Regions from separate parts of the Paenibacillus sp. DS2015 genome, predicted to be linked through region 1. Evidence: predicted binding sites of a transcription regulator. Region 1 holds the regulator's gene; each other region holds the start of a gene.
What was found. Region 1 encodes Rex, which represses fermentation and respiration genes when NADH is low (regulators of the CRP and FNR family bind a similar motif). Its sites were predicted from a motif close to TTGTGAAATATTTCACAA; they were not measured.
Positions count from the first base shown of each region.

Region 2: the regulator Rex is predicted to act here: its motif matches at 2,589-2,606, upstream of J2T13_RS17290 (TorD/DmsD family molecular chaperone).
Region 3: the regulator Rex is predicted to act here: its motif matches at 6,629-6,646, upstream of nirB (nitrite reductase large subunit NirB).
Region 4: the regulator Rex is predicted to act here: its motif matches at 7,010-7,027, upstream of adhE (bifunctional acetaldehyde-CoA/alcohol dehydrogenase).

Region 1 is NZ_JBNPWS010000033.1:28,571-37,122, forward strand. Features, by position in the region: gene J2T13_RS21605 (acetate/propionate family kinase) at 1-507, opposite strand, end outside; gene J2T13_RS21610 (3-hydroxyacyl-CoA dehydrogenase family protein) at 504-1,376, opposite strand; gene J2T13_RS21615 (AAA family ATPase) at 1,513-3,012, opposite strand; gene J2T13_RS21620 (hypothetical protein) at 3,005-3,547, opposite strand; gene J2T13_RS21625 (DUF5590 domain-containing protein) at 3,820-4,332, opposite strand; gene J2T13_RS21630 (amidohydrolase) at 4,369-5,676, opposite strand; gene J2T13_RS21635 (redox-sensing transcriptional repressor Rex) at 5,645-6,316, opposite strand; gene dinG (ATP-dependent DNA helicase DinG) at 6,356-8,552, opposite strand, start outside.
Region 2 is NZ_JBNPWS010000021.1:12,873-21,424, reverse strand. Features, by position in the region: gene J2T13_RS17300 (efflux RND transporter permease subunit) at 1-498, shown strand, start outside; gene J2T13_RS17295 (1-phosphofructokinase family hexose kinase) at 700-1,641, shown strand; gene J2T13_RS17290 (TorD/DmsD family molecular chaperone) at 1,826-2,512, opposite strand; gene J2T13_RS17285 (hypothetical protein) at 3,033-3,218, opposite strand; gene J2T13_RS17280 (MFS transporter) at 3,133-4,386, shown strand; gene J2T13_RS17275 (glutamine--tRNA ligase/YqeY domain fusion protein) at 4,443-6,119, opposite strand; gene J2T13_RS17270 (DUF2164 domain-containing protein) at 6,296-6,556, shown strand; gene J2T13_RS17265 (GNAT family N-acetyltransferase) at 6,590-7,138, shown strand; gene J2T13_RS17260 (MOSC domain-containing protein) at 7,143-7,790, opposite strand; gene J2T13_RS17255 (N-acetyltransferase family protein) at 7,876-8,370, opposite strand; gene J2T13_RS17250 (hypothetical protein) at 8,367-8,543, opposite strand.
Region 3 is NZ_JBNPWS010000016.1:61,136-69,687, forward strand. Features, by position in the region: gene J2T13_RS14905 (Gfo/Idh/MocA family protein) at 1-120, shown strand, start outside; gene J2T13_RS14910 (sugar phosphate isomerase/epimerase family protein) at 181-948, shown strand; gene J2T13_RS14915 (Gfo/Idh/MocA family protein) at 941-2,023, shown strand; gene J2T13_RS14920 (sugar phosphate isomerase/epimerase family protein) at 2,075-3,043, shown strand; gene J2T13_RS14925 (winged helix-turn-helix transcriptional regulator) at 3,218-3,535, shown strand; gene J2T13_RS14930 (FAD-dependent oxidoreductase) at 3,557-4,120, shown strand; gene J2T13_RS14935 (hypothetical protein) at 4,240-4,770, shown strand; gene J2T13_RS14940 (hypothetical protein) at 4,857-5,588, shown strand; gene ric (iron-sulfur cluster repair di-iron protein) at 5,822-6,538, shown strand; gene nirB (nitrite reductase large subunit NirB) at 6,716-8,552, shown strand, end outside.
Region 4 is NZ_JBNPWS010000016.1:71,318-79,869, reverse strand. Features, by position in the region: gene J2T13_RS14985 (stalk domain-containing protein) at 1-791, opposite strand, end outside; gene pflA (pyruvate formate-lyase-activating protein) at 990-1,730, opposite strand; gene pflB (formate C-acetyltransferase) at 1,787-4,048, opposite strand; gene adhE (bifunctional acetaldehyde-CoA/alcohol dehydrogenase) at 4,323-6,935, opposite strand; gene J2T13_RS14965 (Crp/Fnr family transcriptional regulator) at 7,257-7,973, shown strand; gene J2T13_RS14960 (formate/nitrite transporter family protein) at 8,397-8,552, opposite strand, start outside.

The DNA.
Region 1 (8,552 bases):
ATAAAGCACTTTAGGAATAGCATACAAATAAGCCTTCTCCGGCATAGCTTGGTGAAACGCGGTATCAAATGCTACAACTTGCGGAACACCTGGCATGTTCGTCTCAGCTGCACTAATCCCCATCATAGCTGCAGGATTGTGAAGAGGTGCTAGATCGAATAAGCGACGAATCTCCGATTTAACTGGACCATCAACAAGCGTAGATGCCTTAAATGATTCTCCGCCATGGACAACGCGATGACCTACAGCTTGTATCTCATCAATGGACTTAATAACACCATGTTCTTCATCAGTTAACATCGATAAAACTTTTCGAATGGCTGTGTTATGCTCCAGAATCTCTTTAACTTCTGTTACTTCCTCGCCGCCAGTAGGTTTATGAGTCATGATGGAAGAATCCATCCCGATTCTTTCTACAAGACCTTTTGCCAGAACAGACTCGTCTGTCATATCGTACAATTGATATTTCAAAGAAGAACTTCCTGAATTAATAACTAAAATATTCATACCCGGTCACCATCCTTGTCATACTTGAAGAATCCCTCACCTGTTTTAACGCCTAGATGCCCTGCACGAACCATCTTCTTAAGTATGGTGGACGGACGATATTTCAATTCACCAAATTCACGGAACATTCTTTCAAGAGCAGCAAGTACGGAATCAAGTCCGAAGCGATCCGCCATTTCTAGAGGTCCATTCTGGAATTGGTATCCTATACGCATAGCGTCATCGATATCTTCAGCTGAAGCAACACCTTCTTGAAGAATATGAAGGGCTTCATTAATTAATAAACAGATTAATCGAGAAGATACAAACCCGGGAGACTCATTGATCATGATTCCTTTTTTATTCACCACATCTTCTACGAAGTTTTTCGTTTCTACGAATGTGAGATCTGATGTCTTCAATCCACGAATAATTTCAACTAAATCAACTTTACCAACGGGATGGATAAAGTGCATTCCAATGACACGTTCAGGATACATTGTAGAACTTGCAAGCTCCGTTAAACTAAGTGAAGATGTATTGCTGGCAAGAATTATATTATTAGGACAGACCTGATCCAATTGAGAGAATACTTGTTTCTTTGCTTCAATATCTTCAGAAATCGTCTCTATGACCATGTCACATGTACCTAGCTCTGCGAAATGAACCACTTTAGTGATTCTGCTGAGAATAAGCTTCTTCTCAGCTTGGGTGATCCCCCATTTCTCGAGTTGTTTGTCGAGACTTATTTCAATCATATTATAAGAATAATCCAATTTCTCTGCAGATTTCTCAACTAACAATACATCAATGCCCTTTGCAGCTAGCATTTCTGCGATTCCTTGTCCCATCGTACCACCGCCGATGACACCTATCTTTTTAAATAACATGCGGTATGCAACTCCCTTTTTATGTCGTATATTCGGTATTGTACCCTGCTTATCGAAAAATACGTTATTCTCACTCCAACATATAATAATATCTTAGCACGGAACAAAAGTAAAAAAAAATAACCAGCATCATGTTTTATGCTGGTAAAAGTGAAGATTCACGAAATAGACAACGAAATTGATCCCCAGAGAGTGTTTCTTCCCCAAGTAGGATTTCAAGCGACTGATCGAATACGTTATGATGCTGTTCTAGAACATCTCGAGTTCGAGACATTAATGCTTCTAGCACCACATTATTCTCTCTCATGAGTTCTTCTGTGGTAACCATCTCTATGTTTATAATACCAAGTGAGGTCAGACCCGATTTCATCATCGTTTGGACAATATTCAATGCTTGTTCGAAATCATTGCTTGAACCCGTACTCCGTCCACCATAATATATTTCCTCAGATGCGGCTCCTCCTAGTGCAATCATGATCTGTTCTTCTAGGAAGGACTTTGTATAGAGATATTGCTCTTGCTGTGGATTATGACGTACATAACCAAGTGCTTGTCCACGTGGACTCAAGGCTACTTGGCTTACGCTCCCCGGTCGAACAACCTCTGCCATAATGGCATGTCCTAATTCATGAATCGCAACTCTTCTTTTCTCTTCTGTTGTCGATTCTCGATCCGTTTTTTCCCCCATCATCACTTTATCAATGGCCATAGAAATATGGCGCTGCTCTATCTCTTGTTTATCCTCTCGCATCATGTAGATTGCAGCCTCATTCATCACACTTTCGAGCTGAGCTCCGGAGAATCCGAAAGATTCCTCAGCTATCTTATCCATATTAACTGCCTCTGCGAGAGGTTTATTCTTCGCATGAATCTCTAGAATATGCTTGCGACCTTTTTTATCAGGAAGATCCACTTGAATGTGTCGATCGAACCGCCCTGGACGAAGCAGGGCACTATCCAACATTTCTTTACGATTTGTTGCTGCAATAAGAAGAATACGTGGACAATCGGAATTATATATACCGTCCATTTCCGTTAATAACTGATTTAAAGTCTGATCATATTCTCGCTGTTGCCCACCTTCACGTTTACCACCAATAACATCAATCTCATCTATGAAAATAACTGCGCTTTTCTTATTCTCTTTCGTTGCCTGATTACGGGCATCATGGAATAAGTCACGGATTCTTCCAGCACCAACTCCCACATACATCTCAACAAATTCACTACCTGATGCTGCTACAAACACAGAGTCCGTATATTGACTAGCTGCCTTTGCTAGCAAGGTTTTCCCTGTTCCTGGGGGCCCTGTAAGTAGAATCCCTTTCAATGGACGAATGCCAAATTTCTGAATTTCCTCATGTCGGATAAGAAAAGTGAGAGCCTCCATCAATTCTTCTTTGGGATGGTCCTGACCTCCAATTTCATCGAAGGTTAGTTTGCCTGGACCTTTCTTCTTCCGTTTCCGATCAGCAGATGCACCTACCGCAATCCCACCGCGCATCTTCATCAATGTCAGAACGCCTACTAACGCAACTACAAGGAGTACCGGAATAATATTCACGCCAATAAAGGCAAGGAAAATAAGAAGCACAGGTACGAAACCAATCAAAACTTCTTTAGTCCATCTAGGCATTGTTAAACACCTCCAATTTACCTGGATCACGAGGAAGAATAATGAATTTACTAGCTTTAGCATCTGTTGAACTAATCAAATTCACATACACATTTGTATCATCCATTTGGGTTGTCACTTTCACATCGCCTGAAGCCTGTGCCATTTCTTCTAGAGTCTTAGGGATATCTGTATAGCGTTTATTCTCCATAGCTTCAGCTACTGAAAACATCGCTTTCTCCCAGAACTCATTCAATATATCAGAGGAATAATCTACAACAACAAATTGAAGAGTACGGCTTCCAATCGATGACTTCCCTTCAGTCTTTAGTTGTTGAACAAGTCCTGGTAACTGCGTATTTGGTTTAATATCAAGTTTCAAAACAATCTTGTCATGCGTGATGTCCATTTGAGCGCTGTTAACTCCCTCATATTTGGTCACGATACTCTGTAAGGGACTTTGCAAAGTGATTTGCCGATAGAAAAACCATCCACCAAATAAAAGGGCACCAGAGAGGACGACAGTAATAATTATGGGTAATACACGTGGTTTCAACTAGTCATTCTCCTTTCATTTATAGACAGAAAACTTATTTTTATAAATAGATATATTATTCTTATACGAAATCGTATATCAATAATCTATGATAAAGTATATCACATCGTATATCAGATTTTGCAGGTAAAGTGTGGCTATATTTAAAATTTTATGTTTTATTATAGTCGTTATTGTCGAACCCAGTCGCATTCAGCGTTATCATTCCATCCATAAAAAACGACCGAGATTCCACGAAGGATATCTCGGTCATATTATTGTAAACCTCTTATTTATAGATTAGGTAAAGTATAGCGATCTCCTATGGGTGAACCATCTCTAAACTTATAAAAACGGTAATAGTAATGGTCCTTTTCAAAATAATACACTTGCCATACATATTCACCATAATACATTCCCGCTTGAATCCTGATTTCATCTATGCCCGGTAACTCACTTATGATCTTTGATCGGATTTGACCTTTGGATACGCCATTCTCTAATAACTCGCTGTGTACTGCATCCTGTTCCAAGGCGAGCTGATTATCTTCAGTGAATTGAACCCAGACCATAAGATCTCTCTGTTCGTTATCTTTACCTTCTATAACCCAAGAAATAGTGTCCCACACTGACTTCTGTGTATCCGTTACTTTTACTAGCTCTGTATTTTGTTTGGCAGCAGTGATCGCGAGCGCTTCCTGACTGTGTTGATCTTGAATGATATATATGTAATATCTATAAAGTCCAAACAATATCAGCAGAAAAATAACAACACCAAAAAAAAACCACTTTTTTTTGTTCTTCACTTGAACTTCCTTTCTCCGAGAGTGAGACCCCTGCTGTTAACGAGACAACAAGCCCTCGAATGCTAACTGTGCTTCACGACGAATGCGTTCTTCATCGAGCGTTAGACAAGCTCCGTGTTTCACAACCTGTTTACCATCAACCCATACATGTTCAACATCTTTAGCACTTGCTGAATATACAACATGAGAGATGAAGTCAGTATGAGGTAAGAAATGAGCTTGATCTGTATTTACAGCAATGAAGTCCGCTTTCATGCCAGGAGCAAGACTTCCTACACGGTCTAGGAATAGAGAATTAGCTCCATACACAGTACCCATACGTAGCGCCTCTGCCGCAGGAATGGCTGTTGGATCTCCCGAGATCCCTTTGTGTATTAATGCAGCTAGTCGCATTTCTTCAAACATATCTAAGTTGTTATTACTTGCCGCTCCATCGGTCCCTAAAGAAACAGTAACACCTGCTTTCAACAGATCTGTCACTCGTGCGATACCACTTGCGAGCTTCAAATTGCTACCTGGATTATGCGATACACCGACATTATTTTTAGCCAATATGTCAATTTCCTTATCGTTTAAGTGAACACCATGTGCTACCAAGGAAGGTCGTGTAAACATCCCTAACTTCTCTAAATGCTCCACGGGTCTGAGGCCATAATCATTCACATTCTGCTGGACTTCAGTCAACGTTTCAGACATATGCGTGTGCATAGGTAGATCTAAATCATGAGCCGCTTGTACAAATCTCTCAAAGAAAGCTGGAGGGCATGTATAAGGTGCATGTGGGGAAATCATCGTAGTGATCCTTCCATCTGCTTGCCCATTCCAATCCTTAGCGAAGGCAATGGCTTCTTTGATCTTTTCATTCTGAACTTCTTCAGAACATAGACCAATAACCCCCCTCATTAATACGGCTCTCATGCCAGAAGCTTCAACAACATTAGCCACTTGTCCCATATGGTCGTACATATCTAAGAAGGTTGTAGTCCCCCCCTTTAACATTTCCATGACAGACAAGGACGTTCCCCAATACACGTCTTCTGAAGTGAATTTCGCTTCCATTGGCCACATTTTTTCTTGAAGCCACACTTGAAGTGCTAGATCATCTCCATACCCTCTCAGTAATGACATTGCAGCGTGCCCATGCGTATTAACTAATCCAGGTAAAAAGAACAAATGAGTCCCATCAATCACGGGAATATCTTGTTCAACAGGGGGTGCTTGTTCTCCAATGTACGTAATGAGATCATCTTCAATAACCATATATCCTCGAATAACCGGTTGTACACTATTCGAAACAGCAAAGGTTCCGTTCTTAATGATCCACTTCGTCGGTGAGCTTGTCATCCATTTCTTCTTCCTTTCCGTTGTTCAAATAATAAGCTAGACTCAGCATATCTGTTGTAAAGTCAGCAGCATGAATCCGAATATAAGGAGGTGCTTTTAGAATTGTCGGTGCGAAATTCAATATCGCTTCGATGCCTGATTTAATCAGTTGGTCAGCTACGCTTTGTGCCTCATATGCCGGAACTGTAATGATCCCAATTCGAATGTTGTTATTAACAATTGTCGAATGAAGCTCTTCCATCGGTTGTACTTTTAATGTATTAATCTCTGTGCCTATTTTAGGTGTGTAAGAGTCAAACACAGCAATAATTTTCAAATTTTCTTTGAGATACGTATTGTAATTGGACAACGCTTGCCCCAAATTCCCGGCTCCCACCAATACCACATTTATTCGCTGATCAAGATTCAGAATATGGCGAATTTTCTCAATAAGATAAGCAACATCATATCCGATTCCTTTACGACCGAAATCACCGAAATAGGCTAAATCCTTACGGATTTGTGCAGGATTTAGTTCAAGCTTTTGACCCAATTCCTGCGAAGAGACAGTAGCAACTTCTCGGCTTTGAAGCTCCGACAGATACCTTAAATAGATAGGTAATCTGCGGACCACAGCTTCTGATATTTTCTCGGATTTCATTCTTGCTCCTCCTAATTATTGCTATAGAATCTCGCCGATTCAAGATGCCCCACCCTCATGTAGCCATTCAGATATCCGCGGAACCATCTGATTCATTGGCATGTGTTCCATTTTGGGGCCAGGTAGCGAGTACAGGAAATATTTACCGTAATAAGATTCTATAACGCGTGTATCATACACAATAACAATGCCTCGATCACTTGCTGTACGTACAAGTCTGCCAAACCCTTGCTTGAATCGAATCACCGCTTGAGGTACCGATAATTTCATGAAAGGATTCTTCTTCTGTTGTTGCAAAAGCTCACTTTTGGCCTCTACAAGTGGATGATTCGGCGGTTGAAATGGTAAGCGGACGATAGCAAGACAAGTCAACGCTTCCCCAGGTATATCTACACCTTCCCAGAAGCTACTCGTACCTAGCAACACAGAAGCACTACTATCTTGGAATCGGCGAATCAACTTACTTCGACTCCCTGTATCCACTCCCTGACCTAGGACAGTGATATCGCTAGTAGAGAGTGCTTGACGCAAGGGTTCGTGCACTTGACGAAGCATTCGATATGATGTAAATAATACGAGCATTCTACCCTTTGTCACCACGGCTGTATCTGCTAAAGATTTAACCAATGTATTTACGAAGAGCACATCGCCAATGCTCCCCTTCACACTCGGAAAGTCACGCGGAATCACGAGCAGTGCCTGGTCACGATAACGGAACGGCGAGGGTAATTGGACTGTCATTAATCGGTTAGTATCTGCCGCTTCCTGTAGGCCCAAGTTCTCGATCATATACTGAAATGACTTTTCAATCGAAAGTGTAGCAGATGTTAGTATAATACTTTTCTTCTTATCAAAGAATACTTCCTTTAACTGCTTACTCACATCTATAGGAACTGCGAACAATTGTAAGGACTTACTTCTGAAATGACCATTGGCTTCCATCCAATATACATTTCCTTCTTCTTTGAGTGACATGAAGAAGCGAAGATCCTCTTTCTCTGCATTCAGGTCCTTGAATAACCCACTGATATCTGTCACTAAGCTGTCTGAGTTGTACTCATCATGATCGTCTCTAAGTTCATTTATCATTTTCTCGCCTTTGCGAACCACATCGCTCAGGATCACATGTATCTGGTGCTCAAGCGCAGATAAGGCTTCCCAATCTTGTGGTTTCTTCGTAGGCTGTAGACGTAGAACGAACTGACCGGTATCTCCCGGTGCGGCATCACTACGTTCAGGCAGAAGGCTAAACAGCATATCACTAAGTCGATCCCAATGCTCCTTAACTTCAACCAAATCGCCACTTAATCTATCAATAAGTGAAGACCACTCAGAAGCCCGCTCATACCCTGAAGAGGAAATTTGCTGGCGTAAGGCAGGCAATTGCCCACTACGATTATCCTTGTACAGTCGTGTTAAGGTATGCACGATCGTGAAATATTTCATCTGAAGTCCCAGATGCTTACCAGCTACTTCTTCTAAGTGATGAGCCTCATCAATCACCAAATGTTCATACGCTGGTAATAGCTGATGCCCTGCCTTAATATCTGTAAAAAGCTTAGAATGATTCGTAATCACGACATCCGCAATTCCTGCCTCATGCTTCGCTCTATGATAGAAACATTTACGAAACCAAGGACAAGCACGACCTAAGCAAGATTCGGAATCACTGGCTACAGTTTCCCAGAAGTCGCCTCCTCGGCCACCTAAGTTCAGCTCCTCGTCGTCTCCTGTCAACGTCTGTGTTAACCATATTAACATTTGGGCAGCTATAAGCAGGTCTTCCTTGGGATTTGCAAAGTCCTTTTTATTTATTTTATGTTCAAATTTTCTCAAACACAAATAATGCTGTCTACCTTTAAATACAGCAGCCTTAAAAGGAAAAGGGACAACTTCTGTAAGTAAAGGAACATCACGTTCTCGAAGCTGATCCTGAAGATTAATGGTATGGGTGCTTACCATCACCTTTTGGTCGTTCTTGACACTCTGATATATGGCAGGAATCAAATAACCAAGTGATTTCCCCGTACCCGTTCCCGCTTCAATAATAAGATGTTTCTCGTTCTCTAAGGCAGTCATAACCTCACTGAACATAATGCTCTGTGATTCGCGCGCTTCGTACTGAGGCATAATTTCCCGCAAACGTTCTTCAATGCTAGCAAGATATTGTGGGAATTCCATCGTCCGTAATGGGTTATCTTCTAACTTATCACGTGGGGGTGCAATTTCATTCCAA
Region 2 (8,552 bases), on a different contig from region 1:
CTTGCCATGGCGGCCGCTATCGCTGTAGTGTACTTTGTGCTCGTCGTAACTTTCGGTGGTGGTCTCGCACCATTCGCCATCCTGTTCTCCTTACCATTCACAGTCATCGGCGCGCTCGTCGGATTGTTGCTTGCTAAGGAAACACTGAATGTGTCCTCCCTTATGGGCGCGCTTATGCTCATTGGGATCGTGGTGACGAATGCCATCGTTCTCATTCACCGCGTTATTCATAAAGAAGAAGAAGGCATGACTACACGTGAAGCGTTACTCGAAGCAGGTGGAACACGTCTTCGTCCAATCCTCATGACTGCTCTAGCCACTATTGGCGCATTGCTGCCACTCGTTACTGGACTTGAGGACAGTGCGGGTATTATATCCCGCGGACTCGGAATCACTGTTATTGGTGGTCTGATCAGTTCTACAGTGTTAACACTAGTCATCGTACCGATTGTATATGAATTCTTGATGAAATTCAGAAAACCTAAAGTACAGGATTAATCGCACGCTAATCGAGATTTAAATTTTTTTGAAAAGGAATCGTTCCAACGTATAGCGAATGAACTTAAAGACGCGTTCTCTTTTCCCTCTGGGAAAGGTGGGCGCGTCTTTTCGATGTATCGTCGTATATCAGATCTCATTCATGATAAAATAACGTATGTATAACCATCTTTAGAATTTAAGTTCGTAAAGGAGTTACACATGATGATTACAACGGTCACTTTAAATGCAGCCTTAGATATTACCTATACCGTGTCTAACTTTTATGTAGATCATCTACATAGAACCCATGAATACCTATCCGTTCCTGGCGGCAAAGGTGTTAATGTTGCTCGTGTAGTTCATGCTTTAGGTGAAGGTGTGACTACAACGGGTTTCGTTGCTGGCTACAACGGCGCTGCTATTCTCTCAGGTCTGAAGGAAGAATCCATTCCTACTGATTTCCTGACTCTTGCGCACGGCGAATCAAGGCGTGCGATTACCATCCTTGATCCTACACAAGGTACTCACACTGAGCTTATTGAGGTTGGGCCACCCATTACCCAGATAGACTTACAACGGCTACGTCACAAAATTGAACAATTAGCTAAATCCTCTAGCTGTATTGTCCTCTCTGGTAGTATACCTTCAGGATGTCCCTCATGGATCTATGCCGAGCTTACCGAAATTGCCCATCACCAGGGAGCCAAGGTTGCCCTAGATGCCAGCGGCGAAGCCCTTCGTGAAGGTCTCCATGGAAGACCAGATCTGGTGAAGCTAAATGAGCATGAATTAGCCGAACTGCTAGGAATAGCTCCAGGTAATGACCTATCTACTCTTCAGGCTATGTCTTCCTTTATCAAAGAGGGTACACCGTTTGTTGTTGTATCCCAAGGAGAACGCGGTGCACTCGCTGTATCTGCTGACTATCAGTATCGAATCCATATTCCTCAGGTAGAAGCTGTCAATCCTGTGGGCAGTGGCGATGCCATGATGGCAGGGCTCGTCTCTGCATTATATCGTGGGTCCGACATCCAAGATGTACTTCTACTTGGTGCAGCCTGTGGAACTGCCAATACGTTGAATAAGATGGCCGGCAAGGTCACTCTTGAAGATATAGCAATGATTCAGCAAGGAATAGAAATAACGCTGATCAAGGGATAGAAACTTAACGATACGACGATATCGTCTCAAAAAGATGGTATTCGTATTACGATGAATAGGGGTATGTACGTCACTACTTTGACTCATTTCAACAAAAAAGCCGGTTCCTTCTCTTTCCAAGGCCCCAGCTTATATACGTCTTATGTGGTTATGTGGCTATGTATCCCTAAATGTAGAGATATGATTAGATCATACTAGCACGCCAAGCACAAAGCATCTTCATGTCATCCGTAATAAATTCTTTGAGAACATTTGCAACTTCCATATATAAGGGGCTCCGAGTGATGAAGGAGAGATCCTCAGCAAGCAATGGGACCCATTGTAATAGATGTTGATCAAGGAATTGAATCTGGGAATCAATAAGCTCAAGATGTGAGCTATGGATCCGCTTGCTATCTAAAGTGCGTTCTACAAGTACAGCCATAAATTCAAGCTCTAGAACGATATGATCATCCCGCTCATGATTCAACTTATTAAAGACAATGCCATGGTGAGCGTACATCTCATGGATATCCATCATACAATTCGCAAGATCCTCCCCCTTCAAACCGCGATAAACACTCTCACAGAGGGAAGGAAACATGGAATTCTCACTATCAAACAATCGCCTGTATTCAGATTCTTCTGTCATACATACTTCCATCAGTTGCTGTGGAGCGATGCCTGATAATAATTGTTGCAGCTTCTGTCCGCCCTCTGTGAGTACAATCTCATCTCTCATCATCATATACTGACGCCATTGGGCGATTAAAGACAAGCTCGGTGGACCACCTAAGAAATCAATCAGTAGTTGATAACCCCATCCTCTTCCCTCTATCCACTTCAAGCATACCTTAGACTCATCTAAAGATTCTATAGTCATGGTCATCATATCATTCATAACCTCCTCTGCAGTCGTAAAGATAGCGCTTTCTTGATTTAATAATACATCAAATGTTAAATAGTTTAAGTGATCTACTTCACACTACGCCGCCTAAATAATAACCACCTACACCTACACCTACTACTTCAAAAAAAAGGGATCCCCGCTTATACGAGGATCATATTCTATCAATACACGGCATACGATTACTAGGGGGAATCGGCTACCTTGAACGCTATCATAACTCATATTGCAAGCGCTTACTATATAATTTGTCACCTTATACTCTTCTATAACCTGCAGGTGTATCCCCAAGTGTGCATTATTTGAGTAAACTCATCATCATCCATATATGATTCATTCGTACAGTGGTTATATTTATTCAAGAAAGTATAAACTGATCTAGACAGCCACAAATGGCTATTGGATGGGCCAGTCTCATCATCCACCGCATGAATCGTAAGTGTTGACTACATTTATTTCCCCTTTAATTAGAGAGATATTTATAATATCTAGGAATTCGCTTAATTTATGGTTTGAAACCACTTTCAACACGTGATAAAGTGTTGTTGTTGCCTCCTAAGAATTCATTATCGGTTAGAGCAATCAGTCGGAAAGGAATGTCGCTATTGCGTGAATCCATAGATACGAAATCTTCCTTATCCTCTTTAAAGCTGTTTAACTTTTTGATATACGGTACTATGGTAATCTTCACTAGCTTCTTTCAACTGTACTTGCAGGATGCTGGGATGAACAAATTTGAAATTGGGAGCTTGTTAGCTTTAGGTCCTATCGTTTCTCTATTGGCTAATCCTTTTTGGAGATTCTGGAGCGAACGAGTTCATAATATGAAACGAGTACTCCTTATTATGATGATAGGGACACTAGTTATGGTTCAATTTGTATTCCAATCTGATACCTTTGTCTTGGTATATATATCTATGGTTCTATTCTTCTTCTTCCAGTCTCCTGTGTTCTCGCACAGTAATAGTCTTATTCTTGGATATATTGAAGATACAAGCTATAAATTCGGATCCTTCCGCCTGTGGGGTTCTCTAGGATGGGGCGTCATCGCCATAGCTACCGGACTGATTCTAGACTGGACAGGTGTAGCAAAAATATCCATTGTATTCACAGTTCTACTTATGTTGGCGATAGGAGTACTCATGCTACTTCCTAAGCTTCAGAAGCCTTCGGAATCGCCCACATTATATATTAGAGGATTCGCAAATATATTGGTAAATCGTTATTTTCTCTCATTTATTGTTCTTGGTGTTGTAGTCTCCATTCCTAATGCCATGAATAACACATTTATGTCTCTATACATTACAGAACTTGGCGGTTCCAAAAAGATGGTAGGATTAGCCGTATTCTTATCTTCCTTTTTTGAGGTCGCTGTATTTTTACTGTTTCATCGTTACCTCAAACGTAACATTTCTTGGTTGATGGGTTGCCTCGCACTCGTAAGCTTACTCTTTGGCTTTCGTTGGATGCTTATGGCTGATGCCACCCTCCCCATCCAGGTTGTATTGATCCAAGTGTTTCATTGTATTACCTTTGGAGGCTATTTCTATGTGGGTACACAGCTTAGCCTCCTCCTCGTTCCCAAGCCTTACCGTGCAACAGGTCAAGCAGTATATACGCTAACATGGAGTGGTTTCGCAGGTATCGTCGGTGGATTCATGGGTGGATGGATATTCCAGAGCTTTGGTGCTGAAGCTATGTATAGAACAGGTACCTTGTTCGCCTTCATTGGCGCCCTAGGATTTGGATCCATGTGGTACGTCATTGCAAAACATGGGTATACGCCACCTTCCCCTAAACAGGAAGAAGATTTGGATGACTCTAATGAAGATCAGGTGCTGTTCACAGATCTGAAATAAATTAAAAATAACGAGCCCGTAGTTAAAATCCTACAGGCTCGTTATTTTTAATTGGTTTATTTAAGTTTGAAGGAACTTTTTAACGAGACGATCCGGTTAAATACTGGATGTCCAGGTGTGGAGTATTTGGAATCGACGTTAAAGTAGCCGTGCCGGAAAAATTGGAATTTATCCTGAGGTGCTACCACTCTCATTCCAGGTTCTACATATCCTTGGACAATCTCAAGCGAATTGGGATTCAATTGATCAAGGAACGTCTTCTCTTGTGCCCCTTCAATGACTTCCTCTTCAACTTCCTCATCATTTATCAGTGGTTCGAATAAGCGGAATTCAGCCGGAACGGCTTGACTCGCCTCAATCCAATGGATCGTGCCTTTCACCTTACGACCGGTAAATCCACTTCCACTCTTCGTCTCAGGATCATAGGTACAATGAATTTCAACGACTTTCCCTTCCTCATCCTTGATAACCTCGTTACACTTAATGAAATAAGCATTCTTCAATCTTACTTCGTTACCCGGGAATAGCCGGAAATATTTATTAGGTGGAACCTCCATGAAATCATCTTGTTCAATATATATTTCACGTGAGAAGGGAATTTGCCGATTGCCCATCTCAGGATTTTCACTATTATTCTCTGCTTCCAGCCATTCACTTTGGCCTTCTGGATAATTCGTAATAACCACTTTTAGCGGATTCAATACAGCCATCGTACGAGGAGCTTTCAACTTCAGATCTTCACGGATAAAGTGCTCCAGCATTTGACGATCCACGACGCCTTGGCTCTTAGAAATACCCGTCTCATAAATGAAGTTACGAATCGCCTCCGGCGTATAACCCAGACGACGTAGTCCTGAAATTGTTGGCATCCGCGGATCATCCCAGCCATCCACATGCTGTTGATCAACCAGTAACTTCAACTTACGTTTACTTGTTAACGTCTGTGCCACATTCAAGCGCCCGAACTCATATTGATGGGGTACATTCGGCATTTCACATTCAGCCACTACCCAATCATAGAACGGACGTTGATCTTCGAATTCCAGTGAACATAAGGAATGTGTGATTCCCTCGATAGCATCCTCTAATGGATGTGCGAAAGCATACATAGGGTAGATACACCATTTATCCCCTGTATTGTGATGATAAGTATGAGATATGCGATAAATAACAGGGTCACGTAGGTTAATATTAGGTGAGGACATATCAATCTTGGCACGTAACACCTTGCCACCGTCAGCAAATTTACCCGAACGCATGCCTTCAAACAACTCCAGATTCTCTTCTACGCTACGATCACGGTATGGACTATTACTACCAGGTTCCGTCAACGTACCTCGAGTCTCACGAATCTGATCCGCACTAAGATCATCAATGTATGCTTTGCCCTTCTTGATTAACACGACAGCACGGCTGTACATTTCATCAAAATAATCAGATGCAAATCGGAGCTCCTCCCACTCGAAACCGAGCCACTTTACGTCCTCTTGAATGGAATTCACATATTCTGTGTCCTCTTTAATGGGATTCGTATCATCAAATCTCAGATGAGTCCTTCCACCAAATTCGTCGGCTAGGGTGAAGTTAATCCAGATCGCCCTAGCGTGTCCGATATGTAAATAACCGTTAGGCTCCGGAGGAAAACGTGTTACTACTTCTTTTACCTTACCGGAGTTCAGGTCTTCCGTTATCACATTCTTAATAAAATTGGAGGGTGTACTTGGGTTCTCCATGACAATCAACCTTTCGTCCTTATATTATCTGTCTATTCCTGTACTAAAACTCTTCATATAAATATACCCGTAATGCGTCGATAGTTCAATAAGCCTCACCTCTACCCTTTTGACGGGGGATTTGTTATGAGGTAGCATGAATAGGGACGATGTAAATTTTAGGAGGTACTCTGTATATGAAAACGATGAAACTTTCAAAAGATCAACGAGATCAGGTCATTCTACTTATTCAACAATATTTCGAAAAAGAGCGTGGAGAGATTATTGGTGATCTCGCCGCTGATAGTGTGATGGACTTCTTCATGTCGCATATGGCACCCATTGTCTATAATCAAGCACTTAGTGATTCTAGACACCTCGTTAGACAGCAAATGACCTCGCTAGAGGATGATTTATATTCCCTCGAACAAAATGTGAAACAGACTCGCTCAAGGTAACTCTATTAAGAATGGAAAGAAGGGCTGCATGGCATGTTTACTTATGTTTTAGATGAACAGACTGAACTAAAACCACTAGCACACCAGCACGCAAAACAGTTATTTGATCTAACGAATCGTTCACGTGACAAACTACGAGAGTGGCTTCCATGGGTTGATTCCATTACGGAAGTTAACCATACACTCAACTTTATTAAGAATGCCGTTAAGCAAGGAGCCGAGAATGGTGGTATTAGTGCCGGTATTTGGACACGTGGTGAGCTTGCAGGTATTATTGGCTTCCATGAGATTGATTGGCGCAATCGTTCCGTTAGTATCGGTTACTGGCTGGGCAAAGGTTATGAAGGGCAAGGTCTCATGAGTAGTGCCTGCAGAACTTTCATAGACTATGCATTTATGGAGATGCATCTCAACCGAGTCGAAATTCGTTGTGCTACAGGAAATCATCCTAGCCGCGCTATACCTGAACGTCTTGGATTTGTACTGGAAGGTATTGTACGTGAAGCTGAGCAGCTAGCCCAAGGCCACGTTAATCATGCCATCTATGGCATGATCCTAAGTGAGTGGAGACAAGTAAGATAATTCGTTACATATGAAGCCAGCCTTGAAATCTTTGTCTTAGGTCTAAGGCCAATACATCTAGTTCGGCAGCTTTCTTTAATTGTTCAACCTGCTCGGCATCTCGGCCATGGGTCATTAAATGTAACACTTCAGCTATCGTAAGTTGTGCTGGATGCGACTCAAGCTTCTTTAAGGTAGACGCTACCGATAGATAACCCTCTTGCAGTACACGCAAGTAGAACCCACTGTAACCCGTCTCAATGACCCGGGCTGGAAGGTTTGTTACTCCGTGCTTCTGGGACAGCTTAAAGCAAGGATACCTTGGTTGGCTGACCTGAAGCACCACTTCCCCCACTTGATAAATATCCCCAATGTACACTTCAGTTTCAAGCAATCCCATGACCGTTAAATTCTCACCGAAAGCAGAATAGTCTAATTTCCTATCCAGCTCCTTTTCCCAATGGGAATAATGCTCATAAGGATATGCACACACGGCCTTATCAAGGCCACCATGATGCACAAGATCGGCTTGTCCATCCCCCGTCATTTGTTCCGAACCAACAAATACTCTACCTTCCACTTGTTCTTTATATATTCCGGTCTGTAATGATTTACCCTTATATTCAACAGTAACTGGCTTCCCAACGTTTACAGAAACGATTTGTAAATTCACTATTGTATGATGCTCCTTCACTAAATTTAGGATTAAGATAGATCTATTCTTAAGAGAAAGAAATCAGATACCCTAACAAACTAGTCTATAAATAGAATCCCATTAAAATATCATCCACATAGTTCCCATTCACATAGAACTCATTCATAAGTCGTCCTTCTCTCACAAAACCAAGCTTCTCATAGAATTTCAATGCGTTAGGATTCGTAGAAAGCACACGTAAGCTCAACTTTGTCTTGCCTTCACTAGCTGCCCATTCCTTCACCGCTTCGATCAATCTTGTTCCAATTCCTTCATGCTGATAACGAGGATGTACAGCGATGTTAATCTCATACACATGACGATTGCTCTGTAGTAACGTTGGATACCGAAATCCTACATAGCCGCAGATTTCATCCTCGATGACCGCAACAAGCTGTAATCCAGGCTGACAGTGACGTAGAAAGTCTTCACGTGAGGTCCAATTTAGAGGTTCAGGAGCATTATAATCCTGCCATACAATGGCATCTAGATCCATCATTTGCTGCGCATCCTTCATTTCGGATAAACGGATAGCTATCGTACGTTGTTTGAATTTCATACCCACCACCCCTTTCTAAACAAATCTACAACACCTATCTTTTTGATATAGCTATTACGCCTAACCATTTTCCCTACTATTCCACCTAATGATGGAATAAGAATAACGAGTCCCGCATCTGCCATATTATGTCCTAGTTCTTGGAACACAAACATCGTAATCAGTAGCCCCACGAGCGAACT
Region 3 (8,552 bases), on a different contig from region 1:
CATGTGTTGGAAGCGATGTATGCATTCCAGAAATCTTCCTTAGAAGGTAAGCACATTAGAATGGAAAGTACCTATGAATATGGCCAACTGCCGCAAAAGGCAACTCAACTGATGTACTAAATTTTCACAATATATAGACTCATGTAATGCACAACCAATTTAATCAGAGGTGAAACAGTTATGTTGAAATTAGGATTGCAATTGTACACAGTACGTGAAGAGATGGAACAAGATTTTGAAGGAACGCTGAAAAAAGTAGCTGAGCTTGGATATCAAGGAGTAGAGTTCCACACTTTCTTTGGACGTAGCAGTGCAGATGTTAAAAGACTACTTGATGAGAATGGTCTTGTTGCGTTAGGAACGCATACACAATATTCGAGTTTGCTGAATGATCTTGATTCGGAGATCACGTATAATAAAGAAATTGGAAACAACAATATAATCGTGCCCTTCTTATCACCAGAGGAACGCAATTGGGCTGAAGTATTTAATAATCTAAAGATTATTGGCGAAAAATGTAAGGAGCAAGGAATGGTACTGTTATATCATAATCATGAATTTGAATTTACGGAGTCATATCAAGATCAGACGGTATTCGATGCCATGTACGCGGAAGTTCCAGCTTCAATACTTCAAGTGGAATTAGACACCTGTTGGGTTCATTTCGCAGGTTATGATCCAGCGGAATACATTCATAAATATGCTGGAAGACTACCTATCGTTCACTGGAAAGATATGAAGAAACTTGAAGATGGTTCTGCTCAGACGGTCGAACTTGGACAAGGTGAAGTGAATCTTGCTGCCATTGCTGAAGCTGCTGACAAAGTTGGCGTAGAGTGGATTGTTGTAGAACAAGACTTATGTCAGAACCCTCCGCTTGAGAGTATCTCATCAAGTATGGAGTGGGTACAAAATTACAAAAATAATGGGGGACCTATACATGTCTAAAAAATTAAGAATTGCAATCATTGGTTGTGGAGGTATTGCCACTGGCAAACACATGCCGAGTCTTTCGAAACAAACGACTGGAGAAATGGTAGCCTTCTGTGATATCGTCCAAGAACGTGCTGAAGAAGCAGCTGCTAAATATGGTGCTGAAGGTGCTAAAGTATACACGGATTATAAGGAATTGCTTAAAGATGAAAGTATTGATGTCATTCATGTATGTACGCCGAATGATTCACATGCCCATATTACAGTAGCTTCATTAGAGTCTGGAAAACATGTTATGTGTGAGAAGCCAATGGCTAAAACTTCAGCGCAAGCTAAAGAAATGTTAGCAGCAGCTAAACGCACAGGCAAAAAATTAACTATTGGATATCAAAACCGTTTCCGCGACGATAGTCAATACCTTAAGGAAATGTGTGAGAATGGCGATTTAGGAGATATTTACTATGGTAAGGCTCTAGCTGTTCGCCGACGTGCTGTACCTACTTGGGGCGTATTCCTTGATGAAGAGAAACAAGGTGGAGGCCCACTGATCGATATCGGTACGCATGCACTTGATTTAACATTATGGTTAATGGATAATTACAAGCCGAAGAGTGTTATGGGTTCAACTTTCCACAAACTTGGACATCGTGAGAATGCGGCTAATGCATTTGGTCCTTGGGATCCTGAACAATTCAAAGTAGAAGATTCTGCTTTCGGCTTTATTACGATGCAGAACGGTGCTACAATCGTCTTGGAATCAAGCTGGGCACTCAATGTTGTAGAGATTGGCGAAGCAAAAACAATTCTAGCGGGTACAGAAGCTGGAGCGGATATGAAGGATGGTCTTCGTATCAATGGTGAGAAGCTGAGTCGTTTGTATGAGACGAATATTGCTCTAGGTGAAGGCGGAGTAGCTTTCTACTCAGGTACAACAGAAACCGACGCTGATCGTGAAGCGAGAATGTGGTTGGATGCTGTCATTAATGATACAGATCCAATCGTGAGTCCAGAACAGGCCTTGGTCGTAACTGAAATTCTGGAAGCCATCTATGAATCAGCGAAGACAGGTAAAGCCGTTTATTTTGACTAATATAATAAGGTAGCAGAACTGAATGTATATACACAATGAGGAGGAATACCGGTGAAATTAGGCGTATTTATGGTGTTATTTGGTGGACGTAAATTAGAAGATGCACTGGATTATGTAGCTTCCAAAGGGCTTAAAGCTGTTGAGATTGGGACAGGTGGTAATCCTGGTAATGCGCACTGTAAGCCAGAAGAGCTACTAAAGGATGCAGGAGCACTCAAAAACTTCAAACATGCCGTAGAGTCACGTGGACTTACAATTAGTGCACTGAGCTGTCATGGTAATCCGCTTCATCCTCAGAAGCATCTAGCACAAGCGGATCATGATGATTTCATTAAGACAGTGGAACTGGCTGAGAAGCTTGAGGTTCCAGTGGTTAATACATTCTCCGGATGTCCTGGAGATCATGAGAATGCTAAATACCCGAACTGGCCTGTGGCCCCATGGCCGAATGACTTTCAAGAGATCTTGAAATGGCAATGGGAGAATAAGATTATTCCTTATTGGACAGAACAGGCTAAATTTGCAGCTGATCATCATGTGAAAATTGGTTTAGAGCTTCATGGAGGTTTCTCCGTGCATACGCCAGCTACGTTACTTCGTTTACGTGAAGCAGCGGGTGAGACCATTGGTGCGAACCTTGATCCAAGTCACATGTGGTGGCAAGGTATTGATCCTGTGCAGGCGATACATATCCTAGGACGTGCTGGAGCGATTCATCACTTCCATGCTAAGGATACTTCCATTGATCCAATCAACGTAAATAGATATGGCCTTACAGATATGCAGTCTTATGGAAATATGCTGGATCGCGCCTGGCAGTTCCGTAGCGTAGGCTACGGACATGATATTAAGACGTGGGCAGACATTATTAGTGCATTGCGTTTAGTAGGATACGACTATGTTGTGAGTATTGAACACGAAGATGCTCTAATGTCTGTTGAAGAAGGATTCTCTAAAGCTGTTCAGAATCTTCAACAAGTACTTATTGAAGAGCCTATTGGAGACATCTGGTGGGTATAGGTTAATAATGTTGGGATACGACTACCTCATTGAGGTAGTCGTTTTTCTTTTTTTCAATAATCGTTATAAAATTGGAATTGAATGTTTTAAAACACCATGAAGTGTGGTAAAATGAAATATACTAACTAAACGAAAGCTTGTTATTAAGCAATATACTAATGAGGTGAAAGTTTTATGGAAGGTGAACAAATGAATTTGTGTCCTCGTTTCGAGTCTGCCTTTTCTTTTCTCGGCAAACGATGGAATGGACTTATCATTCAGACATTAATGAATGGACCTAAACGATTTAAGGATATTTCCAATCTTATTCCTTCAATGAGTGATAAGATGCTCTCTGAGCGGATGAAAGATCTTGAAGGTGAGGGTATTCTTGTTCGTCATGTGTATCCCGAGACGCCTGTTCGTATTGAGTATGAATTGACGGATAAAGGTAGAGGTCTTAGACCCGTAATGCAACAGGTCCAATTGTGGGCTGAAAGCTGGGTAGAATAAATAGAAGAGAGGTTGATTTCAATGGCAGATATCATTATTATTGGTGCCGGACCCGCAGGAGGTAGTGCAGCTATTTTTAGCGCTAAAGCAGGGAAAGAAACGATCGTGATTGATAGCAATGCTAGTATGACTAAACGTGCGTGGATAGAGAACCATTACGGCGTTAAGGAAATTGCTGGCCCAGAGCTACTACAAACGGGACGTGAGCAAGCAGAGAAGTTCGGTGCTGTATTTGTAGAAGATAAGGTCATTGGAATTACTTCGGATTCTAACAGTGTGAAAGTATCGACGGAGTCTGGACAATCCTATGAAGCCGCTCATGTCATTTTGGCAACAGGGGTATCAACCGAACTTGCTTCAACCATCGGACTTAAATTGAAAGATGGTGTAGAACCCCGTATTAAGACTATTGTGGAAGTAGATGCTGAGGGACGTACAAGCTTGCCGCGTGTATGGGCAACAGGTACGATTGCTGGAGTTAGTGTGCATACCATTATTACAGCGGGTGATGGAGCAAGAGTAGCTATTGGGGTTATAAGTTCATTGAATGGTACTCGGTATGTTGATCATGATGTGATTAAATAGTTTGTTAGAAAGTCCCTTCACGTTTTTGTGATATGGGGCTTTTTTTATTTTGAAATGTATATCTATACAGCTTGATCATCTGGGTGAAACTTCTTTTGGAATAAAGGAGAGTGAAAAAATTGCGAAAAATTGTACTTTCCCAAGAAACCACTTATGGCATTAGGCATAGTAAGGAACTTGAAAGTGCTGCGGTTAAGGTTCAGACTATTGATGACAAAGCTTCTGAGCTAGTACGTAACTATGGGCCAGAATCAGTGTCGAGTATGTGGAGCAGTTCACTTATAGATGATCATAGCATTATGAATCAAAAATGGATTTATGGCTCCAAAGGATGGAAGTGTGTAGGGAGCGAGCATCAAAAGACGGATGAGTCGGGTTCACAACAAGTGAATTTACCCTATGCAAAATTCCAAAGTATGATCCTACAAATGATGATTTGGTCGCAATATGAGAAAATTATTTTATTCCACCCCTTACTGGGTCAGGAAGCATTTTATAGTGGTGAAGAACTGGAGATCATATCATCTTATTTCGTACCTACTTATATGAGTGAGATCCCACTTGTTAAAGTAGGCAAACCTTTTAAAAAGGTTAAAATGCCTTTCCCTGTTTATCAAGAGTGGGTTTCTATGCCGACCTTATCCATCTAATCCGAACCTGGACTATATGAAGAAGATGATCTTTATTCTCATTTAAGGTAGAATAAAGAGACTCCTATGTTCAAGGTGGTGTACAGATGAGGAAATTATACAAGCGGTATTTTGCTAAGGGCTCTTTAATTATAGCCTTTATGATCGTGTCAGGATGTAGCCCAGATCAAAGTACGGAAGTGTCTATTCCTATTATGCAATCGGCAAGTAACTCGTCCGGGATTTTAATTAATATGGAAGGCAATCTTATACCCTCTCATGTGTTTAAACAATTGGAACAGAGTTTAATACCAGGTGTATCCATAAAGGAAGCTTTAAATGCTAGTGGAGTGGTGAATATATCATCTGATAATCAGATTGAATCGGTTACCGATGTGACGCTTGATCCTGAATTAGAGTGGTCTATTGAGTTTAATGATAAGCATCTGGATAAGGAAAATGGGGATGTTACTCTTCAAGCAGAGGATAACATCATCATAGCTGTTCAATCTATAAAAGCATCTAAGAGTGAGGATGCTCGATATGCTGTGATCTTTACGATTAATGGTGGCACAATAGAACCCCATATTTCACACTCATATATTAATCCTTATGTAGAAGATCAAAGTATCCGAGAAGTGCTAAGAAAAACAGGCGTAGTAGTACTCAGTGATAATGGCAAAATCATTCTTATGGTAAATGGCTATAGTCCAAAGGCTGGCGAGAAATGGATTATGAAAGTTAACAATAAAACATTGTTGGAGAATGGACTTGATATGAAGCTTCAACCACAGGATGAAGTTAATATTGAATTAGTGAATAGAGCTAACTCGTTGTGAGACTACCTACTACAGGTAGTCTTTTTTTATGTTCGAATGTATGAGTGTGCACAATTCATTGCTTAGTGTTTCTATGAGATATGGTTACCGTCTTTAAGGACAGAGAAGGCATATCTGCTTGTTTAGTGACATCAAATTGTTTGATTCTCCGTGAGTGAAATCACAATGTATGATGTCATTCAGGTGTAATTTGATAAGTATAAATAGAGCAAGAACACTAGGAGGAAATTGATATGAGTACACTTATATTTGATAAAGAGGACAAGGTCAGTGAAATTGTGATCAAATTTCCGAAAGCAAGCGACTATTTCCGTGATCATAAAATTGATTTCTGTTGCGGTGGGAATCGGCCCTTACAAGAGGCGCTTGAAGAACGGGGTCTAGAGTTGAAAAGAGTACTTGATGAGCTTCATCATTTAGCTGCTAATCATGCCGGCCTAGAGGATAACCAAGGGGGAAAAAATGTTTATGTTCAAATGGACTCTTCTACATTGATTCAATATATAGTAAGTAAACATCATGATTATTTAAGAGAAGAACTTCCCGAGATTCAGAAAAATGTGACTAGGGTAAATCGAGTTCATGGTCATCATGACCTTCATCTTGTTGAGGTGGAGGCGCTATACACCGTATTAAAGAATGAACTACTTGAACATACAACCAAGGAAGAGGTGGAGATATTCCCCCAAATGTTGATCTGGGACGAGACTCAGAATACCTCTAGCGATAATAAATTAAGGGAGGCTATTTCAGGGCTGGAGAGTGAGCATGATGAAGCTGGCAATATACTGAAGAAATTACGTGAAATCACGAATGATTTTACACCTCCTGTTAACGCTTGTACAACCTACCGATTGACGTATGAACGTCTTGCTGAGTTAGAACGAATGACATATGAACATGTTCACTTAGAGAACAACATTTTATTTCCGCGTTATCCACAAGCGTAGAGAAAAATTAAGGATAGTTCCCTTTGTCAAGGGGCTATTCTTAATTTTTTAATGAATTTGTGAACATTATTGTGATATTGTTCACAACTAATGTGAATTTTATCACAACTAAGTGTTTAAAATTTGATATAATTGTATTATAAAGTTTGGTTAGAAATGGAAGGGGAACTTCTTATGATGCAAACAAAAAGAGAAAAATTAGTCGTGATTGGAAATGGTATGGCAGGGATTAGTGCAGTTGAACAAATTTTAAAATTAAACAGTTCTTTTGATATTACAGTGTTTGGTAGTGAGCCTCATCCTAACTATAATCGGATTATGTTATCTTATGTTCTAGAGGGTAGTAAAACCATTGATGATATCGTTCTAAATGACTGGAATTGGTATAAAGACAATCAAATTACACTCCACACAGACACTACTGTACTGAAGATCGACGAGGTGAATAAACTGGTCGTTACGGAAGATGGACTAAAAGTTCCTTACGATAAAGTGATTATCGCAACGGGCTCGAATCCTTTTATTCTACCCGTACCAGGGAGTTATAAGAAAGGCGTTGTGGGCTTTCGGGACATTAATGATTGTAATCAAATGCTCATAGCTGCACAGACGTACAAGAAAGCTGCTGTTATTGGTGGGGGATTATTAGGATTAGAAGCAGCAAAGGGACTTGTGAATCTGGGTATGGATGTAACTGTTGTTCATTTAATGGATGATCTGATGGAACGTCAGCTAGATCAAAGTGCATCGTTGATGCTTAAGAATGAACTAGAGCGGCAAGGAATTAAGTTTGCTATGGGCAAACAAACCGTTGAAGTTATCGGTGAAGAACATGTAAGTGGGTTACGGTTTAGTGATGAGAGTACACTTGAGGCGCAGCTTGTCGTGATGGCTGTAGGCATTAAACCTAATGTAGCTATGGCCAAAGAAAGTGGTATAGATATAGGTAGTGGTATTCTAGTAGATGATTACTTGCGTACATCTTTCGAGGGCGTATATTCAGTAGGAGAATGTACTGAACATAGAGGGGTATGTTACGGGCTGGTAGCCCCACTGTTTGAACAAGGAAATGTGTTAGCGAAACATATATGTGGTGTGGACACTCTTCCTTATGAAGGATCGGTAGTATCGACCAAGCTTAAAATTTCTGGGGTTGATGTATTCTCTGCTGGACAATTTATCGAAGGACCGGAACATGCGGCGATTATTGCAAAAGATGATTGGAAGAGAACCTACAAGAAAATTATTCTTCATAATGATGTAATTGTAGGTGCAGTTTTGTTCGGAGATGTTACGGAATCTTCTAATTTACAGAAGTTAATTAAACAGCAAGCACAAATGACAGACGACATCTATGCCACGCTTATGGGTACAGGATGTGGTGGAGGAGCCAATAAACAATCTTCGGTTGAAACAATGGCAGATGATGAGATTGTATGTGGTTGTAACGGTGTCACCAAAAAGACGATCGTGGATGTTATTACAGATCAAGGATTAACAACTGTAGATGAAATCAAAGCCTGTACAGGTGCAACTCGCTCATGTGGAGGTTGTAAACCCGTTGTAGAGCAAATATTGCAATATGTACTTGGAGATGGATTCAAGGAAGCAGCAGCTAAACAAGGGATTTGCGGATGTACAACGATGGATCGTGATGAGGTCGTAGCTGAAATAAAAGCTAAAGGTTTAAGTACGACTCGGGAAGTAATGAATGTACTCGGCTGGAATAATCCTGAAGGCTGCTCGAAGTGCCGTCCAGCTATTAACTATTATCTGGGTATGATTAATCCTGAAACGCACGAGGACGAAAAAGAATCTCGGTTTGTTAATGAACGGATGAATGCCAACATTCAGAAGGACGGAACATATACGGTTGTCCCAAGAATGTATGGGGGTGTAACTACACCAGAGGATCTCAAAAAAATTGCGGATGTTTCGTTGAAATATGATGTAAAAGTAATCAAAGTTACTGGGGGACAACGTCTCGATTTGATCGGAGTGCAGAAGGAGGATC
Region 4 (8,552 bases), on a different contig from region 1:
TCAACAATTTCTAGTGCTGATGGAGAAGAACTTTTGGTTTGGTAAGTGACTGCAGTCTGTCCTGCAAAAATCTCCTTTTCCTTTACCGTAAACGAAGCGACAGGCTTACTAGTAAGAGTTAGAATGACTCTTTTTCCAACAGAATCTACTTTATAAGGAATCTTAAGTGCCTGAGTAATGGATGTTAAAGGGACCATGAATACATTCTTCTGTTGGTATGATGCACCTTTCATAGCCTTAGCCACACCGTTAACCGTATAATTTTTACTTCCAGTCTTAAAACGTAATTCATTACCACCACTTATAATAATGGTTTCCTTTGTCTTACCGTCATATGTAAGTTTTAGACCTACACGATCTACCATAGCCCGAACGGCTACATATGAAATCCCTTTTTTTACTGCCATTGGTTGTCCGGCTAAGTACAACTGATTATTCTGATACATCTTGTTACTGTTCATCATCAGAATCAATTCACCGGCGCCTGTGGAAATGCTCTGTGTTTCTACAGTAGCTTTAGGAGTGTCATTCACTTGTGACTCGGATTCATTAACATCAGCCGGTGTAATACCCTCAACGACCTCATTCGTGTCATTAGTGTTATTTAACTCACTTGATTCACTAATTTCGGGTTCAATCCCATTTGAATTACGGGTATTACCCCCATATACTGATTCGGTAGTCGTATTTGATGGAACAGGTACGGAACTTTCTGCACCAACTGGAATCGCTAACATAACTGTCTGAGTTACTACAAACAATGCAATCAATGTACTCTTCTTGAAATTCATTCATAATCTCCTCTACCCAATTTATATCTAACTTTCTCTCTTTTACATACTAATAGACGCAAATAAACCGAAAAAGTTTCTAAATAATGAAAATGATAAAAGGGTGTTATTCAAAAATTCGAATATTCAGCTATAGGAATAACGAAAGAGACACTCTTTCTCATAAGAAAGAATGCCTCCATAATGATTCATTTACATTTATCTCACTGCACTTGTTTGTTTACGTCCCTCTTCAATAAGGCGGTAAGCACGCTGTACTTCTTCATCAGAAGGTGAAGGAACACCTTGTAACGGGTATTCTCTACCCAGCTCTGCCCATTTATATACTCCCATTTGATGGTAAGGTAGAATTTCAAATTTCTCCACTCCATCAAGTGTACCAATAAATTGACCTAAATGAATCAAATCTTCTTCTTGATCATGAATGCCTGGAACATATACGTGACGGATCCACATGGCATGACCATGTTCAGATAACCATTGAGCTGTCTTTAGTGTACGCTCGTTGCTTCTAGCTGTCAGCTTGATATGTTTCTCATCATCGATATGCTTAATATCTAAAAGTACTAAATCAGTAACATCCAATAAATCTTGAATCTTACTAGCATCATTAAAACCATTACTATCAAGTGTTGTATGAAGATTCCAACGACGCTTTGCTTCCTTGAATACCTCAGCAACAAAATGAGCTTGCAATGAAGGTTCTCCACCAGAAACGGTAAGACCTCCACCAGAAGAACGATAATAGTTAATATACGGCTCAATCTCTGACAGTACATCTTCGACCGTCATCTCTTTGCCCTCATTCAATCCCCATGTATCTGGGTTATGACAGTATTGACATTTCATTAAACATCCCTGCATGAATAGGACAAAGCGGATGCCTGGTCCATCGACCGTCCCAAAGGTCTCCATTGAGTGGATATGTCCTTTAATCATATGAAGTCACCCTTTCCGCACCCGCTGTCTTAAGTGGTTATTATTGTTTACTTGACTTACATCGAACCATGGAATGTACGGTTAATAACATCCAATTGTTGCTCACGAGTAAGCTTGATGAAGTTAACTGCATAACCAGATACACGAATTGTTAATTGTGGATATTCTTCTGGGTGATCCATTGCATCCATCAATTGTTCTCTGTTGAACACATTAACGTTTAGATGATGAGCGCCACTACCAAAGTAACCATCCATCATTGCAACCAGATTAGATTTACGTGTGTCTTCTTCTTTACCCAGTGCTTTCGGTACGATAGAGAACGTATTGGAGATACCATCTAAGCTATCTTCATACGGAAGTTTGGCAACAGAACTTAAGGAAGCCAAAGCGCCCTTCTTGTCACGTCCGTGCATTGGGTTCGCACCTGGTGCGAACGGTTCACCTGCTTTACGTCCATCCGGTGTTGTACCTGTCTTCTTACCATATACTACATTAGAAGTAATGGTCAAGATAGATTGTGTTGGCAATGCACCACGATAAGTTTTGTTCTGACGTAGCATACCCATGAACGTTTCTACAAGTTCTATAGCAATGTTATCAACGCGATCGTCATTGTTACCGTAACAAGGGTATTCACCTTCAATGGTAAAGTCAATTGCGATACCTTTTTCGTTACGAATTGGTGTAACCTTAGCATATTTGATAGCACTAAGTGAATCCGCTGCAACAGACAGTCCAGCAATTCCGCATGCCATAGTACGAAGAATGTCACGGTCATGGAGAGCCATTTCAATTCTTTCGTAAGCATACTTATCATGCATATAATGAATGACATTTAAAGAATTCATGTACAGCTTAGAAAGCCATTTCATCATAGGTTTGAAACGTTTCAGCACTTCGTCATAGTCCAGAACATCTGCAGTAATTGCTGGATACTCAGGTCCTACTTGTGCTCCTGATTTCTCATCTATACCGCCATTGATTGCGTACAACATACATTTCGCAAGGTTAGCGCGAGCTCCAAAGAATTGCATTTGTTTACCGATACGCATCGCAGATACACAACAAGCAATACCGTAGTCATCGCCATAGATGGGACGCATTAGATCATCGTTTTCGTATTGAATGGCACTTGTTTCAATAGATACTTTAGCACAATATTTCTTGAAAGCTTCTGGAAGTTGTTCAGACCACAACACCGTTAAGTTAGGTTCAGGTGCTGCACCTAAGTTATATAACGTATGAAGGAAGCGGAAGCTGCTCTTGGTTACACGAGTCTGACCATTAACGGACATTCCTCCAATGGATTCTGTTACCCATGTAGGGTCTCCACTAAACAATTCATTATAGTCTGGAGTACGAAGGAATTTAACCATACGTAACTTCATAACGAAATGATCAACCAATTCTTGTGCTTGTTCTTCCGTTAAAGTACCTTCTGTTACATCGCGTTGTACATAAATATCAAGGAATGAGGATACGCGTCCAAGTGACATCGCAGCACCATTTTGTTCTTTAATTGCGGCCAAGTACCCGAAATATACGGATTGAAATGCTTCTTTAGCCGTTTTAGCTGGTTCGGAAATATCAAATCCATGCATTTCAGCCATCTTCTTCAATTCAGCAAGAGCACGAATTTGTTCTGATAACTCTTCACGTAGACGAATCACATCTTCATCGATCACGTCAACTTCCATTTCATTCAGTTCACGTTTCTTATCTTTAATTAGAAAATTAATACCGTAAAGTGCAACACGACGATAATCACCAATAATACGGCCACGACCGTAAGCATCTGGTAGACCTGTAATGATACCCGCTTTACGAGCTGCTCTCATATCAGAAGTATAAGCATCAAACACACCTTGGTTGTGCGTTTTACGAATTTCACTATATGTTTTGATTACATCTTCATTTAGTTTGAAACCATATTCTTCACAAGCGTCGATTACCATACGAATACCACCTAATGGTTGAATCGAACGTTTAAACGGAGCATCTGTTTGTACACCCACAATTTGCTCTTTGTCTTTATCTAAATATCCTGGATTATGGGAGGTAATCGTAGCTGGTGTATTGACATCAACATCCAACACGCCACCGTTATCTCTCTCTTGTTTCGTTAAATCCGATACAATTTTCCATAAATCCGTTGTGTTCTGCGTAGGACCAGCTAAGAATGCTTCATTACCCAAGTAAGGAGTAATGTTCTTGAGAATAAAATCATTTACATTAATCTTTCTTTCCCATTTACCTTTTTTAAAGCTTCTCCAACCAGATTGCACGTCTTTCATCTCTTTTTCAATTACCGACATCTTAATCCCTCCATCTATATATTTATATTATAGAGATCATGAACTTGAAGGTTATCTCAAGATCTCTTAAATTCCAGAAGCATAAATTGTGACTTTTTTCACATTATCGTTTCCATAATGTTCAAAATGTTACGATAAGGATGTCTGTTATTTATTACCCTGGAACCTTTATCCTTAATCAGCATACTTCAAATCAGAAGAAAGAACTGTGACAAATATCACTTTCGAGGTGATATTTGTCACTTTTAATTTATGGCTATTCCGTTATAATATTTTATTCAACTCTACCGTAGAAAGCGTCACGATATACCTCAGCAAGTTCTGTCACTAATGGTAATTTAGGGTTAGCTGTTGTACATTGATCCTCAAAAGCACGGTCAGCCAAATAATCTACACGAGATTCAAATACCTTCGAATCGAAGCCAATTTGTTGGAAAGATTCCTCTATTCCTAGAGCCTTGTTAAGGTCGCGGATTGCTTTAATCAAGCTGTTCACACCCTCTTCAGTAGTGCGAGCTGGTAGACCCAGAATGCGTGCAATTTCAGCATAACGCTCATCAGCTATGAAGTGAGAATATTTAGGGAATGAAGCAAATTTGGTTGGTTTCTTAGCATTATAGCGAATAACATAAGGCATCAAGATAGCATTCGTACGTCCGTGTGCCGTATGGAATTCACCACCCCATTTATGTGCCAAGCTGTGATTAATTCCTAAGAATGCATTGGCGAAGGCCATACCTGCTATAGTCGAAGCGTTATGCATTTTCTCACGAGCTAGAGGATCTGCTTCCAGAGCTGACTTCTCTAGATATTGGAACACGAGTTGGATAGCTTTAATCGCTAGACCATCTGTGAAGTCATTTGCCATAACAGAAACATAAGCTTCAATTGCGTGTGTTAATACATCCATACCAGTATCCGCTACTGCTACCTTAGGAAGCGAATATACGAACTCTGGATCAACAATAGCTACGTCTGGAGTCAATTCATAATCAGCTAGTGGATACTTCGTATTTCCATTTTCCTTATCCGTAATAACCGCGAACGATGTCACTTCAGAGCCTGTTCCCGACGTCGTTGGAATCGCAACAAATTTTGCTTTTTGACCCAGACGTGGGTATTTGTAAATCCGTTTACGGATATCCATGAATTTCTGTTTCAAGCCTTCAAAATCAGTATCTGGGTATTCATAGAATAACCACATCGCTTTGGCAGCATCCATTGGAGATCCACCACCCAGTGCAATAATACAGTCAGGCTGGAATCTATTCATCATTTCTGTACCACGATTTACTGTAATCGTTGAAGGATCTGGTTCCACTTCAGAGAACACTTCAATAACAACGGGTGTCTGACGTTGACGTAGATAATGTTCTACTCTCTCAACATAACCTAGTTTGACCATCATCGGGTCTGTAATAATGGCTACGCGAGTGATATCAGGCATTTTAGTCAGATATTGTGTAGCGCCTTTTTCAAAATAAATTTTGTTTGGAACTTTGAACCATTGCATATTCACAGTACGACGAGCCACCCTTTTCACATTGACTAAGTTGACTGCACCTACATTGGAAGAAGTCGAGTTACGACCATACGATCCGCAACCTAATGTCAATGATGGTAAATTTGTATTATAGATATCTCCAATTGCACCGTGTGTAGAAGGAGAATTCACAATGATCCGTCCTGTTTGCAGACGATCAGAGAACTTCATAATAACTTCTTCATTATGCGAGTGAATAACGGATGAGTGACCCATGCCACCGAATTCAACAATCTCAGCTGCACGTGCAATCCCTTGATCTGCGTTCTTCACTTTGTAGCAAGCAAGTACTGGACTCAATTTTTCAGCGGAAAGCGGGTATTTCGTACCTACTCCTTCAATTTCAGCAACCAGAATTTTAGTTCCAGCTGGAACTTGAATGCCCGATAATTCTGCAATTTTAACAGCTGATTGACCTACAATGGAAGGATTAACGGCACATTTATCTACATTCATTGCACCTGCAGTTAATTTAGCTGCTTCTTCTTTATTTACAAAATAGCAACCATTCGCTATCATTTTTTTCTTCACTTGATCGAAGATTGGCTCCTCAATAATAACAGCTTGTTCAGAAGCACAAATCATACCATTATCAAACGATTTAGATAGAATAAGATCTGTTACCGCTTGGTCGATATCCGCGCTCTTCTCAATGAAGCAAGGAACGTTACCAGGTCCTACTCCAAGAGCCGGTTTACCACAGCTATATGCTGCTTTTACCATAGCGGATCCACCTGTTGCTAATATAAGAGCCACATCTGGATGATTCATTAATGCGTTCGTTTTGTCCATCGAAGGAAGTTCAATCCATTGGATACAGTTGGCAGGAGCACCATTTTTGACCGCTGCTTCCACTAATATTCTAGCTGCTTCCTTGCTACACTCTTGTGCGGATGGATGGAAACCGAATATAATAGGATTACGTGTTTTGATAGAGATGAGAGATTTAAACATGGTTGTTGAAGTCGGATTAGTTACTGGAGTGATGCCCATGATGATTCCGACAGGTTCAGCAATTTTCTGGAAGTTTTCATACTGATTATCTTCAATTACCCCTACGGTTTTATCGTATTTAATGCTGTGATAGATGTATTCTGTGGAGAACATGTTCTTGGTGATCTTATCTTCATAAATACCTCGACCTGTTTCTTCAACTGCAAGTTTGGCTAGATACATATGTTTGTCTAGTCCAGCTAGAGCCATCGCTTGTACAACATTATCAATTTGTTCCTGATCCATTTTCATAAATTCAGCTTGAGCTACATTTGCCTTGTCAATTAACGACTGAATGTACTCTTCCGCTCCCTGTTTCTTCTCTTGGACAACTTCATTTTTCACTGCCATTTTCTCTCATCTCCCTAGTAGATTTTCCATTTCTCTTTCCTGAATTCATCATACCACATCTACTCTGAGAATTAAAGTGAAAACTTTCACAAACTTTGATTTATTTTTTGCTTCACTCCAAAAGCGCTTACATTTATATAAATAGAATATTTTTGTAGTAATTACAAATAATTGTTGTATTCAGCGTGATAAAAGTGAAATTTATCACAATGTTTATAAATTCGCCACTATTTAGGTCATTGACATCCCCACAAATGTGATTTTTAAGGGTATAATTAGTTTAAAATTTATCGAAAATTAAAGATAAGGGGATAATGACTTATGAGAGAACTTTTAAATGATATCGAAGCCCGTGGAAACACCAATTGCTTTTCCGAACAAAATTTTAACCGTCTACTCGTCAGTATGAAAGACAGAATCATTCCTGAAGGATCACATCTTTTCTGGGAAGGTGATTTATCTGATAAACTTTACTACATTAAACGTGGACGCATCAAATTAACGAAATCGACTGATGAAGGTAAGGAACTTATCCTCTATATGTATCAAGCTGGGGATATGGTGGGCCAGGCAGATCCTTTCTTCAGCTCCAAGCATAGTTTTAATGCTGAAGTACTTGAAGAAAGTGAGGTCGGGGTTATAGAACAAAAGGATCTAGAAATCCTAATCTGTCAGCATTGTGAATTTGCAATTGATTTCATGAAGTGGATGGGGATTCATCACAGACTTACACAAACGAAATTCCGCGATTTGATGCTATATGGTAAACCTGGTGCTCTCTGTTCCACTTTGATACGGCTAGGTAATACTTACGGTGAAGATCGGGATGGAAATACGCTAATCAACAAAAAAATCACCCATACCGATCTTTCCAATATGATTGGTGCTACTCGCGAAAGTGTTAACCGCATGCTGAGTGATCTACGTAAAAAAGATGCTGTAGAGTACGAGAATGGCATGATTGTCATTAAAAATATCACTATGCTACAAGAAATTTGTCACTGTGAAATGTGTTCAAAAGAAATATGCAGAATTTAGAAATAAATACTACTCTCCACACTTATAACCAACATTCTTGTTGCGATCGTACTTGCTTCACTTACAAGCATCAGCAGTTTTCTCCCGATCTATTACTAGATCTCATACTGAACGAACAAGAAGAGCCATATCTCTCATTTGATATGACTCTTTTGTCTTATCCAGTAAATCCGGATGAATGGCTATGTGGTAGGTAAACATCGCATTGTTTACATCTGGCATTGTCGTTTGATTCAGATGACAGACAGGAGGGAAATGTTACATTCTTGTCACGTTCATTCGAATCATTTATCTCACCTTTACAAAACAAAAGAGGATGAGCAACACACAGAGGGGATATCCCTTTGTGTGTTGCTCATCCATTAATAGAATGTCTAACATCGTATTCAATCACTTTTCAACATATTTCAATTATATTATATTCTATTTCTTACGGCGTACCGGTGAAATAACCCAATAGGCCATCCCAACGAACAAGCCACCACCCACAATATTTCCTAATGTCACGGGAATCATATTGTGTAACCAACCCGCAATAGAAATGGTTTCTGGGTGATTAGGCAGCAAAGTCGCTATACT